DNA from 3 places in the Streptomyces sp. NPDC005496 genome. Region 1 is predicted to be linked to each of the others. Evidence: riboswitches for the same ligand, from Rfam matches in the RefSeq annotation. Region 1 holds a riboswitch; each other region holds the start of a gene.
The links. A riboswitch is a leader RNA that binds a small molecule or an ion and turns the genes downstream of it on or off. The one in region 1 is predicted to bind cobalamin.

Region 2: linked by a shared signal. The riboswitch ahead of ACFYQQ_RS26665 (cobalamin biosynthesis protein) and the one ahead of ACFYQQ_RS03735 (HoxN/HupN/NixA family nickel/cobalt transporter) in region 1 are both predicted to bind cobalamin.
Region 3: linked by a shared signal. The riboswitch ahead of ACFYQQ_RS10205 (ribonucleoside-diphosphate reductase subunit alpha) and the one ahead of ACFYQQ_RS03735 (HoxN/HupN/NixA family nickel/cobalt transporter) in region 1 are both predicted to bind cobalamin.

The regions. Positions count from the first base shown of each region.
Region 1 is NZ_JBIAJQ010000001.1:822,602-826,865, reverse strand. Features, by position in the region: gene ACFYQQ_RS03745 (zinc ribbon domain-containing protein) at 1-89, opposite strand, end outside; gene ACFYQQ_RS03740 (TetR family transcriptional regulator) at 194-859, opposite strand; gene ACFYQQ_RS03735 (HoxN/HupN/NixA family nickel/cobalt transporter) at 1,115-2,215, opposite strand; cobalamin riboswitch at 2,243-2,482, opposite strand; gene ACFYQQ_RS03730 (metalloregulator ArsR/SmtB family transcription factor) at 2,564-2,923, shown strand; gene ACFYQQ_RS03725 (cell division protein SepF) at 3,278-3,667, shown strand; gene ACFYQQ_RS03720 (ATP-binding protein) at 4,241-4,264, shown strand, end outside.
Region 2 is NZ_JBIAJQ010000009.1:67,349-71,612, forward strand. Features, by position in the region: gene ACFYQQ_RS26650 (lysozyme) at 1-557, shown strand, start outside; gene ACFYQQ_RS26655 (inorganic phosphate transporter) at 726-1,964, shown strand; gene ACFYQQ_RS26660 (hypothetical protein) at 1,977-2,198, shown strand; cobalamin riboswitch at 2,344-2,480, shown strand; gene ACFYQQ_RS26665 (cobalamin biosynthesis protein) at 2,585-3,526, shown strand; gene ACFYQQ_RS26670 (cobyric acid synthase) at 3,523-4,264, shown strand, end outside.
Region 3 is NZ_JBIAJQ010000003.1:334,877-339,140, forward strand. Features, by position in the region: gene mctP (monocarboxylate uptake permease MctP) at 1-1,450, shown strand, start outside; gene ACFYQQ_RS10200 (GNAT family N-acetyltransferase) at 1,533-2,045, shown strand; cobalamin riboswitch at 2,099-2,258, shown strand; gene ACFYQQ_RS10205 (ribonucleoside-diphosphate reductase subunit alpha) at 2,388-4,264, shown strand, end outside.

The DNA of each region.
Region 1 (4,264 bases):
GCGCCGCTCTCGACGGGGACGGTGGCGTTGCTCTCAGGGACGTCGGCGTCCAGCACGTCCGCCGCGATCCCGATTCCCGGGTGGAACACGATGTCATCTCCCTGCGCTCGGCCGGAATCTGATGTGCTCGGATCGCCGTGCACGCGCCACAGAGTATGGCACTCAGTGCCAGTCGTAAAGGCACTGCGTACCCTCAATCGGTCCAGACGGACTCGATCTCCTTGACGACCCGCCACATGGGGACCCCGCGCCGGGCCACCAGGACCACCACGTCCTCGCCCTCCTCCGTACGCGCCACCGGGCCCTCCGTGCCGAACGTCCGCCGCACGTAGTCCAGGGCCCGGTCCACGAAGGCGTCGGCGTCCCCCTCGCCGTCCGCGCGCAGCCAGGAACGCAGGGCGTTGTTGTGGGCCGCGACCACGGCGGCGGCGATCACGTCGGCGTGCAGGGTGCCGTCACGCCGGTCGGTGAGACGGGTCCGCAGGTGGTCGGCTAGGGCACGCTCGTAGCGCCACACCACGGAGAGCTCGTACGCCCGCAGCCCGGGCACCCGCTTGGTCAGCCGGTAACGCTGCACGGAGAACGTCGGGTTCTCCGCGTACATCCGCAGGACGAGCCGGGCCGCGTCGCAGACGCGCGCGACGGGGTCGTCCTGCGGCGGGCCGGACTCCAGGAACTCGGTCATCTCCGCGAGACAGCGTTCGTGGTCCGGGAAGACCACGTCCTCCTTCGACGGGAAGTACCGGAAGAACGACCGTCGGCCCACCCCGGCCAGCGCGACGATGTCGTCGACCGTCGTCTGCTCGTACCCCCGCTCCAGGAACAGCCGGAACGCGGCCGCGACCAGGGCGTCGCGCATCGGCGGCTTCGGCGCCCCCGCGCCGGCCGACGGACCCCCGGGGGATGTCTCGCTCATGCGGCGAAACTAGCATCGGCGGCATCGAGGTGACACTCAGTGCCTGGTGGGGAGGGGACTGAGTGTCATGCGTGTTCCGGGTGCGGAGTCGGCCCCGTGCCAATAGGGCTCCGGCGCCCGCCACGCTCGCCCGGCCCCCTGCGCTCCGGCGCCCGCCACTGTCGCCCGCCCCCCGGCGCTGAGGCTCGCGGCCCCGTCTCAGCCGCCGTCGGCCGGGCGGACCGCCCAGCGCTGCTCGACCCTGGCAAGGCGCCAGTACGCGAGCGCGGCGGCCCAGACGATCACGAAGAGGCCGACGATGATGAAGCCCACGTTGTCGAGGTCTAGCTCCGCGATCCAGCCGGTGACCGCGTCCCGCAGGTCGAGCTTGTCGTGCAGGACGCCGACCAGCTCGATGGTGCCGATCAGGAACGCGACCGCGATCGACAGCCCCGTGATGGTGAGGTTGTAGAACACCTTGCGCACGGGGTTCGAGAAGGCCCACTGGTAGGCGAAGTTCATGAACGTGCCGTCCAGCGTGTCGAAGAGGCTCATGCCCGCCGCGAACAGCAGCGGCAGGCACAGGATCGCGTACCAGGGCAGCCCGGCCGCCGCCCCGCTGCCCGCCATCACCATCAGCGTCACCTCGGTCGCGGTGTCGAAGCCGAGGCCGAACAGGAAGCCCAGCGGGAACATCTGCCCGGGACGGCTGATGGACTTGGTGAAACGGCCGAGGATCCGGTTCATGAACCCCCGTGAATCCAGGTGCTCTTCGAGCTGCCGCTCGTCGTACGTCCCCTCCCGCATCGCCCGGAAGACCCGCAGAATGCCCATCAGGGCAACGAGGTTGAGCGCCGCGATGAGGTACAGGAACATGCCGGAGACGGTCGTACCCATGACGCCCAGCACCTGGTGCGTGCGCGAGCCCTCGTTCATGATGCGTCCGGCGAGCTGGGTGCCGCCCGCGATCAGCGCGGCCAGGACGACCACCACGCTGGAGTGACCGAGCGCGAACCAGAACCCCACGGACACCGGCCTCTTGCCGTCCGCCATCAGCTTGCGCGTGGTGTTGTCGATGGCCGCTATGTGGTCGGCGTCGAAGGCGTGCCGCATGCCCAGGGTGTACGCCGTGACGCCGAGCCCGATGCCGAAGGCCTTGGAGCCGACCTCGTAGTGCGCCGGAACGACCAGCAGGAACAGCACACCGAACGCGACGACGTGCAGTGCGGCGATCACCGCCAGCAGACCGGCGGTCCGGACGGTGTCCTCGCGCCGCCACTGGAAGACGGTGGGGCCCGTGGGCCCGGTGGGCAGGGTCATGCGGTCACGCTCCAGCACCTCGTGGATCACTTCGTGAGATGCCGTGGCCGGTCTCCTGGCTTGCGGGTACCTCCCGCGCGAGCCGAAGCCGAGCGTGGTGGAGGGTCGACGCGCCCGCCCCTGCCTTCCCGGCCGTCCGGCCAGTGGCGCCGCCCTGGGGCGGCACGGGACGAGAACTCCCCGATCACAGTGGCGAGGGCCGCTCCGGACTGAGCCCCTGAAAGGCTGTCACCGGTCTTCCCGAACACCACGACGCGCCAACCTTAGGTGCCGCCCGTGAACGGCTGCAAGCCTGCACAGTTGCGCAGGTATCCAAGATCACACGGCGCCTCCTGGAAGAATGCCGCCATGCATCTCGTCCCCGCCGACCGTGCCGGCCGGCGCACCATCGACGGCCACCGGGTCTGCGACGCCGTGGCCGCCATCGGCGAACCCACGGCGGTACGCGCGTGGGCCGACCGCTTCTCGCTGCTCGCCGACCCTGGCCGGCTCGCTCTCCTGCTGGCGCTGCACCGGGCCGGGCCCCTGGCCGTCTCCGACCTCGCCGTCGCCACGGGCATGAACGACCCGGCCGTGTCGCAGGCGTTGCGGCTGCTGCGTACGGCGGAGGTCGTCGTCGGCGAGAGGCAGGGCCGCGTCGTGCGCTACCGGCTCGTCGACGCCCCGACCGCCGCGCTGCTGGAACACTGCGGCACGGGCCTCGCCTGAATCCGGCACGACAGCCCCGACAGTCCGAGCCCGACGGCTCGACAGTCCGAGAGACCGACGGCTCGACAGTCCGAGAGACCGACGGCTCGACAGTCCGAGAGACCGACGGCTCGACAGTCCGAGAGACCGACGGCTCGACGGCTCGGTAGCCCGACCGCCCGTAGGTCCGACCGCCCGGTTGTTACCGGCAGTTACGGCAGTTCGGCGGCCCGGTCCGCTGTCTCCCGGCCGTTCAGAGCCCTTCTCCGGCAAGGAGAACCGTCGCGTACCGTGTCGCTGTTCGGCCGAACGGGTGACCATGCGTAAGAATTGCCCGGTGCAGACAACCATGGCGAGCCAGGGCGGGGATGGCCAGTGAACAGCCACGACGTCACCGATGAACAGTGGGAAGGGCTCGCCCAGGTCGTTCCGTTGCGCGGCCGGGACGCCTGGCCTTCCGCCGTCGGTCACCGGGCGATACCCGAGGCCGCGACCGAGACCAGGCGGCGCTTCGTCGTGCTGCGGGTCAATGTGTTCGCGGACGCCCGCGAGGTCGCCGAGACACTCATGGCGGGCATCCCCGTCCTGCTCGACCTGACGGGCGCCGAGACCGATGTCGCCAAGCGGGTGCTGGACTTCAGCACGGGCGTCGTCTTCGGCCTGGCGAGCGGGATGCACCGGGTCGACCGCAACGTGTTCCTGCTGACACCGCCGGGCACCGAGGTGCAGGGGTTGATGGAGGGGGTCGGGGTTCCGGGGCTGTGACGTGGACGTTCCCGGCGCGGTCGGGCACTCGCGGGTGACCTGACGAGGGGCGGCCGGACGGTAGCCGGGGCCGCGTGATCAACGGGCGTGATCCCTCGAACGAAGGAAGGTCGCCCGGGTGGAACGGTTCGCCTCCCGGCGGAGTCCTACCGTCCGGATATGACCGTGCCGCCTTTGCCTCCCCTTCAGCCTGTTCAGCCCGTTCGTTCGGTTCAGTCCCTTCGGGTTGTTCCATCCGTTCCGTCCACTTCATCTGGCCGACCGGTTCGGCCGGTTCAGTGCGTTGAGCCCGATGGACCCGGTGAGTCCCTTTCTCCCGTCGGGTACCGCGTGGATGCCGCGGGGCGTCCGGGCCGGTTCGGCGCCCCGAAGCCGACCGGGCGGGAGGTGCCGGTCGAGCCGGCCGCGCAGGAGCGGGTCCCCGAACCGCGAGCGGCGGGGGCAGGGGCGCGACCGGCGGGTGCGGGGATGCCCGTACGGGGAAACGGGGTGGCCGGCCGGACCGGGCCGCTGGGGGTTGGGTCCGCGGGTCTCGACGAACGTGAGTCGGATCGGTCGCGCGAGCTGCGTCAGTTGGATCAGCCGCGTGACGCGCGT
Region 2 (4,264 bases), on a different contig from region 1:
CCCGGTTCGTCTACGTGAAGGCGACCGAGTCGACCGGCTACCGGAACCCGTATTTCGGCCGCCAGTACGACGGCTCGCGCGCCGCGGGCCTCCTGCGCGGCGCGTACCACTTCGCCCTGCCGGACCGGTCGTCGGGTGGCGCGCAGGCGGCGTTCTTCGTACGCAACGGAGGCGCCTGGCGTCCGGACGGCTGGACGCTGCCGCCCGCGCTCGACATCGAGTACAACCCGTACGGGAGGAAGTGCTACGGCCTGGGCAGGGCCGCGATGGTGAGGTGGATCCGGGCGTTCAGCGACGGCGTCGAGCGGGCTACGGGCCGCCGGCCGGTGATCTACACGACGACGCACTGGTGGAACGACTGCACCGGCGCCAGCTCCGCCTTCGCCGCGGACCACGCGCTGTGGATCGCGCGTTACGACTCGGCGGACGCGGGGCCGCTGCCCGCGGGGTGGACGTACTGGACGTTCTGGCAGTACGACAACGGCGGCCGGCTGCCGGGTGACCAGAATCTCTTCAACGGGTCCCTGCGCGGACTGCGGACCTTCGCGAGGGGCTAGCGGAGCCCCATATTCCGCCTCTCTGCGGCCCTCGCACGCGCCAGTCGCACACAAGCGGAAGGGCGGCACGCCGATCGGGTCACCGCTCCGCCCGCCCCAGTTCATCTTCCGTTCACCCAGGTTGCCTACGTTCCACTTGCCACTGACGTCCAACAGAAGCCTGGGTAAATGGAACACATCACGCTTCTCCTCGGGATCGTGATCGTTACCGCTCTCGTGTTCGATTTCACGAACGGTTTCCACGACACTGCCAACGCGATGGCGACGACCATCTCGACCGGCGCTCTGAAGCCCAAGACGGCGGTGGCGATGTCCGCCGCGCTGAATCTCGTCGGCGCCTTCCTCTCCGTGGAGGTCGCCAAGACGATCTCCGGCGGCATCATCAACGAAGAGGGCATCCGCACCGAGGTCATATTCGCGGCGCTCGTCGGCGCCATCCTGTGGAATCTGCTGACCTGGCTCCTGGGTCTGCCCTCCAGCTCCTCCCACGCACTCTTCGGCGGCCTCATCGGCGCCGCGGTCATGTCGGCCGGCTGGTCGTCGGTGAACGGCTCGACCGTCGTCACCAAGGTGCTCATCCCCGCGGTCGCCGCGCCCGTCGTGGCCGGACTCGCCGCGATGCTCGCCACGCGACTGACGTACAAGATCGGCAGCCGCGCCGACGAGAAGGCGACCGCCAAGGGCTACCGCGCCGGCCAGATCGCCTCCGCGGGCCTGGTCTCGCTGGCCCACGGCACGAACGACGCGCAGAAGACGATGGGCATCATCACCCTCGCCCTGGTCACCGGCGGCGTGCTCGCGCCGGGCTCCAACCCTCCCACCTGGGTCATCGTCTCGGCCGGTATGGCCATCGCGCTCGGCACCTACCTCGGCGGCTGGCGCATCATCCGCACCATGGGCAAGGGCCTCACCGACCTCGCGCCGCCGCAGGGCTTCGCCGCCCAGACCAGCGCCGCCACGGTCATCCTGGCCTCCTCGCACCTGGGCTTCTCGCTCTCCACCACCCAGTCCTGCTCCGGCGCGGTCATGGGCTCCGGCCTCGGCCGCAAGGGCGGCGTCGTCCGCTGGTCGACCGCGACCCGCATGTTCATCGCCTGGGGCCTGACCCTGCCCGCCGCGGGGCTCGTCGGCGCCGGCGCCGAGTTCCTCACCCAGCAGGGCACCTGGGGCATCATCGCCACGGGCACGCTGCTCGTGGCCGGTGCCGGGGTCATCTGGACGCTCTCGCGCCGCCAGCCCGTCACCATGGACAACGTCAACGAGACCGACGCCGAGCCCGCGGGTGTCGTCACCACCGCGATCGCCGCGGTCACCCCGCCGCCGGCCGGCCCGGTCAGCCTGACGGCCACCATCCCGGCCCCGGACTCCGGTCCCTCCACCGAGCCCACCCGCCCGGCCACGGTCTAAGGAACGAACAGCATGCACATCGACTGGGCAGCCCTCGGCTCCGTGTTCGGAGTCAGCCTCGTGGTCACCGTGGCCCTCGTCGGCCTCTTCACCCTCGGCATCGTCGGCCTCACCAAGCGGGAGTCCGCCGGCGCGCAGGGCGGATCCGCCGCCCTCGCGGTCACCACCGCGTACGCCTGCTTCGCCGCCTGCGCGGCGGCGGTGGGGTACGGGATCTATCTGATCGTCGCCTGACGACCGGACAGAACCGGCGAAAGCCGAACAACGCGGCATCACTTCACGTGGGGTGCGGGACGGATCACCGTCCCGCACCCCACGTGCGTGTGGGCCTTCGCACACTCTCCCTCCGCAGGTCAACAGCAAGTTGACGGCTGTTCTGAGCCCGTGGTGGACTGCCGGAGCCAAGTACGGCGACTGGAGAGGAAGCCGGTGTGAATCCGGCGCGGTCCCGCCACTGTCACCGGGGAAGGAAGTCCCCCGGGAGCCAGGAACTCTCCCCGCCGGTCTCTTCGAACCAGGGCGCGGACACCCTGAGTGAGGACATATCGCCATGCGCGGCTGCCCGTTGCGGGTCTTGTTGAGTACGAGGGTTCTACTTCACCCCACGGCGGGCTGACGCCGTGCGTGCCGATCGCGTCTTCGCGTACGGCGCCACCGCCGGCCTCCTCGGCGACCTGCTCCTCGGCGATCCCCGCCGCGGGCACCCGGTCGCCGCTTTCGGACGGGCCGCGGGCGCCGTGGAACGGGTGCTGTGGCGGGACCACCGCGGGTGGGGCGCGCTGCACACCGCCGTCTGCGTGGGCGGCGCCGCCGGGCTCGCCGCGCTGGCGAGCCGTGCCGTACGCCCCTCCCCCGCCGCCTCCGTCGCGCTGACCGCCGCCGCCACCTGGGCCGTCGTCGGCGGTACCTCCCTCGGCCGTGAGGCCCGCGCCGTGGGCCGCGCGCTGGAAGCCGGGGACGTCGACGCCGCCCGTGAGCGGCTGCCGCACCTGTGCGGGCGGGACCCGCAGGCGCTGGACGCCGACGGGATCGCCCGGGCCGTGGTCGAGTCCGTCGCCGAGAACACCTCCGACGCCGTGGTGGGAGCCGTCGTCTGGGGCGCCGTCGCCGGGGTGCCCGGACTGGTCGCCTTCCGGGCCGTGAACACCCTGGACGCCATGGTCGGCCACAAGTCGGCCCGCCACCGCCGCTACGGCTGGGCCTCCGCGCGGCTCGACGACGTCGCCGGCTGGCCGGGTGCCCGGCTCACCGCCGTCCTCGCGGCCGTCGCGGGCGACGACCCGCGCGGCGCGGTCCGCGCCTGGCGCGCCGACGCCGGCCGCCACCCGAGCCCCAACGCCGGTCCCGTGGAGGCCTCGTTCGCGGGGGCGCTGGGCGTGCGGCTCGGCGGGACCCTCTCCTACGGCGGCAGGGTCGAGCACCGGCCCGTGCTGAACGGGAGCGGCCGAGCCGTCGGGGTGCACGACATCGAACGGGCCGTACGCCTGTCGCGCCGGGTGAGCCGGCTCGCGCTGGGCGTCTGCGTCGCGGGACGACTGCTGTCGAAGGGAGCGAGGCCGTGAGCGGCGGGCTGCTGGTCGCCGGAACCACCTCCGACGCGGGCAAGAGCGTCGTGACCGCCGGGATCTGCCGGTGGCTGGTGCGGCAGGGCGTGAAGGTGGCGCCCTTCAAGGCGCAGAACATGTCCCTCAACTCCTTCGTCACGCGCGAGGGTGCGGAGATCGGGCGGGCGCAGGCCATGCAGGCGCAGGCCGCCCGCGTCGAGCCGACCGCGCTGATGAACCCCGTGCTGCTCAAGCCGGGCAGCGACCGCAGCAGCCAGGTCGTGCTGATGGGGAAGCCGGTCGGCGAGATGAGCGCGCGCGGCTACCACGGGGGCCGCCAGGAGGCGCTGCTCGGGACCGTGCTGGAGTGCCTGGCCGAGTTGCGGGGCACGTATGACGCGGTGATCTGTGAGGGGGCCGGCAGTCCTGCCGAGATCAATCTGCGGCGCACCGACATCGTGAACATGGGCATCGCCCGCAACGCGCGCCTGCCCGTCCTGGTGGTCGGGGACATCGACCGGGGCGGCGTCTTCGCGTCCTTCTTCGGCACGGTCGCGCTGCTCAGCCGCGAGGACCAGGAGCTCGTCGCCGGGTTCCTGGTCAACAAGTTCCGCGGGGACGTCTCGCTGCTGGAGCCGGGCCTGGAGATGCTGCACGGGCTCACCGGCCGGCCCTCGTACGGCGTCCTGCCGTTCCGGCACGGCCTCGGCATCGACGAGGAGGACGGACTTCGGGTGTCCCTGCGCGGGAGCGTCC
Region 3 (4,264 bases), on a different contig from region 1:
CTGGTTCCTGCTCGGCGGCGACCTCTACACGGCGTACACGTTCGTCGCCGTCCCCGCGGCGATCTACGCGGCGGGCGCGGCCGGCTTCTTCGCGGTGCCGTACACCATCCTCGTCTACCCGCTGATCTTCACCTTCCTGCCGCGGCTGTGGTCGGTCTCGCACAAGCACGGCTATGTGACGACCTCCGACTTCGTGCGCGGGCGCTTCGGCTCCAAGGGGCTGTCGCTCGCGGTCGCCGTCACCGGCATCCTCGCCACGATGCCGTACATCGCCCTGCAACTCGTCGGCATCCAGGCGGTGCTGGACGTGATGGGCGTCGGCGGCGGCGAGAACACCAACTGGTTCGTGAAGGACCTGCCGCTGCTCATCGCGTTCGGCGTGCTGGCCGCCTACACCTACTCCTCGGGGCTGCGGGCGCCCGCCCTGATCGCGTTCGTGAAGGACACCCTGATCTACATCGTGATCGCGGTGGCCATCATCTACATCCCGATCAAGCTGGGCGGGTTCGACGAGATCTTCAAGGCGGCGGGCGAGAAGTACACGGCCGCCGGCGCGGGCGGGGTCGTGCCCGCCGAGGCCGGGCAGTGGACGTACGCCACCCTCGCGCTCGGCTCGGCGCTCGCCCTGTTCATGTACCCGCACTCGATCACGGCGACGCTGTCCAGCCGCAGCCGTGACGTGATCCGGCGCAACACCACGATCCTGCCGCTGTACTCCCTCATGCTGGGCCTGCTCGCCCTGCTCGGGTTCATGGCGATCGCGGCCGGGGTGAAGGTGCAGAACGGGCAGCTGGCGATCCCGCAGCTGTTCGAGAACATGTTCCCGGACTGGTTCGCGGGCGTGGCCTTCGCGGCCATCGGCATCGGCGCGCTGGTGCCGGCGGCGATCATGTCGATCGCGGCGGCGAACCTCTTCACCCGCAACATCTACAAGGACTTCATCAAGCCGGACGCGACGCCGCAGCAGGAGACCAAGGTCTCCAAGCTGGTCTCGCTGCTGGTGAAGGTGGGCGCGCTGGCCTTCGTCCTCACCATGGACAAGACGGTCGCGATCAACTTCCAGCTGCTGGGCGGCATCTGGATCCTCCAGACCTTCCCGGCGCTGGTCGGCGGCCTGTTCACCCGCTGGTTCCACCGCTGGGCGCTGCTCGCCGGCTGGGCCGTCGGCATGGTCTACGGCACCTTCGCCGCGTACGGGGTCGCCTCCCCGACGCAGCGGCACTTCGGCGGCAGTTCGAAGGAGATTCCCGGCATCGGGGAGATCGGCTACATCGGGCTGACGGCCTTCGTGCTGAACCTGGCGGTCACGGTCGTGCTCACCTTCGTCCTGCGTGCCGTGAAGGCTCCCGACGGCCTGGACGAGACGTCGCCGGAGGACTACACGGCGGACGCCGGGGACCCGGGCGTCCAGGTGGAGCTGCCGCCGGCCACGGCGGGCACCTCGCACTGAAGTCCCTCTCGTACACACCATGTCGGGCCGCCGGAGGAAAACCGGCGGCCCGACGTCGTTCCCGTCCGGCAGACTCACCCGCATGGACATCATCGTCAGGCGGGCGCTGCCCGGGGAGTACGGGACGCTCGGGGAGATCACCGCACAGGCGTATCTCGGTGACGGTCTGCTCGACTTCGGGGAGGGCGACGGCTACCTGGTGCACCTGCGGGACGTCGCGCGGCGCGCCGCCGCGGCCGAGGTCCTGGTCGCCGTGGACCGGGACGCCACCGTGCTCGGCGGGGTGACGTACGTGCCGTCGGCCGGCAACGCCATGGCCGAGCTGGCCCGTCCCGGCGAGGCCGAGATCCGCATGCTGGCGGTCGCCCCGCAGGCGCGCGGAAGAGGAGCGGGCGAGGCCCTGGTGCGCGCCTGCGTCGACCGCGCGCGGGCCACGGAGGGCTGCGTCCGCGTCGTGCTGTCGACCCAGCGGACCATGCGCGCCGCGCACCGGATCTACGAGCGGCTCGGCTTCGTCCGGACCCCCGAGCGCGACTGGAATCCCGTCCCGGAGCTCGACGACATCCTGCTGCTGACCTACGAACTGACGCTCTGACAGCTGCGTCCACCGCGGCCGACTGACACCCTCCGGAGCCGACACGACACAACATGTGGGGGTGCGTCGACGGCCCGGCACAAGATGTATGCTCATGCTCGCTGTCGCCGCAGGGGAATCCGGTGCGAATCCGGAACTGTCCCGCAACGGTGTACTTGTGCGTGTTCGCGCACACGGTCAGTCCGAGGACCTGCCGACAGTGCGCCCGGCCCGTCCGGTCCGGGTGCCCAGACGTCCGGGCCTCGTGGAGTGGGCCGGTGGACGCACGCGTACCCGTGCCGGGGTGACGTGTGCCCCGCTGCCCTCCCTCCAGGCCCCGTGCCGAGCGAGGGAGAGCCCCACGTGACCATCGCGCCAGCCGATCCGGCCGCAGCGACACCGTCCGCGACAGCGGCGGAGACGGACGGTCCCGGTGCCGCGTTGCTGCGGACCCTGACCGACCTCACCGCAGACCTCCCCGGCGCCGACCCCGGCCGGGTCGCCGCCGCCGCCCTGCGCGGCCGGTCCGCGCGGGCGGACGGGGCGGAGCTGCGCGAGCTGGCCACCGAGGCCGCGGCGGGACTCATCTCCGAGGACCCCGTCTACTCGCGCCTCGCCGCCCGGCTGCTGACGATCGGCATCGCCGCCGAGGCCGCCTCCCAGGGCGTCACCTCCTTCTCCGCCTCGGTCGCCGTCGGCCACCGGGAGGGGCTGATCGCGGACCGCACCGCCGAGTTCGTCCGCCTGCACGCGGAGCGCCTGGACGCGCTCGTGGACACCGCCGGGGACGACCGCTTCGGCTACTTCGGCCTGCGCACGCTGCACAGCCGCTACCTCCTGCGGCACCCGATCACCCGGCAGGTGATCGAGACCCCGCAGCACTTCATGCTGCGCGTCGCCGCCGGCCTCGCCGAGGACGACACCCCGCGCGCCGTCGACGAAGTGGCCGCGCTCTACGGCCTGATGAGCCGGCTCGAGTACCTGCCGTCCTCCCCCACGCTCTTCAACTCCGGTACGCGGCACCCCCAGATGTCGTCCTGCTACCTCCTCGACTCGCCCCTGGACGAGCTGGACTCCCTCTACGACCGCTACCACCAGGTGGCCCGCCTCTCCAAGCACGCCGGCGGCATCGGCCTGTCCTACTCCCGCATCCGCTCCCGGGGTTCGCTGATCCGCGGCACGAACGGGCACTCCAACGGCATCGTCCCGTTCCTGAAGACCCTGGACGCCTCGGTCGCCGCCGTGAACCAGGGCGGCCGGCGCAAGGGCGCGGCGGCGGTGTACCTGGAGACCTGGCACTCCGACATCGAGGAGTTCCTGGAGCTGCGCGACAACACCGGCGAGGACGCCCGCCGTACGCACAACCTGAACCTCGCCCACTGGATCCCGGACGAGTTCATGCGCCGGGTCGACGCGAACGGCGTCTGGTCGCTGTTCTCACCGTCCGACGTGCCCGAGCTGGTCGACCTGTGGGGCGAGGAGTTCGACGCCGCGTACCGCGCGGCCGAGGAGGCCGGGCTCGCGCGGAAGACGATCCCGGCCCGGGACCTGTACGGCCGGATGATGCGCACGCTGGCGCAGACCGGCAACGGCTGGATGACCTTCAAGGACGCCGCCAACCGCACCGCCAACCAGACGGCGGAGCCCGGGCACACCGTGCACTCCTCGAACCTGTGCACCGAGATCCTGGAGGTCACGGACGACGGGGAGACCGCGGTCTGCAACCTGGGCTCGGTCAACCTCGGGGCGTTCGTGGTGGACGGGGACATCGACTGGGAGCGGCTGGACGAGACCGTCCACACCGCGGTGACGTTCCTCGACCGGGTCGTGGACATCAACTTCTACCCGACCGAGCAGGCGGGCCGCTCCAACGCCCGCTGGCGCCCGGTGGGCCTCGGCGCGATGGGCCTCCAGGACGTCTTCTTCAAGCTGCGGCTGCCCTTCGACTCCCCGGAGGCGAAGCGGCTCTCCACCCGGATCGCCGAGCGCGTCATGCTGGCCGCCTACGAGGCGTCCGCGGACCTCGCCGAGCGCAACGGCCCGCTGCCCGCCTGGGAGAAGACCCGCACCGCCCGCGGTGTGCTGCACCCCGACCACTACGCGACCGAGCCGGCCTGGCCGGAGCGGTGGGCGGCCCTGCGCGAGCGGATCGCGGCCGTCGGCATGCGCAACTCGCTGCTGCTCGCCATCGCGCCGACCGCGACGATCGCCTCCATCGCCGGCGTGTACGAGTGCATCGA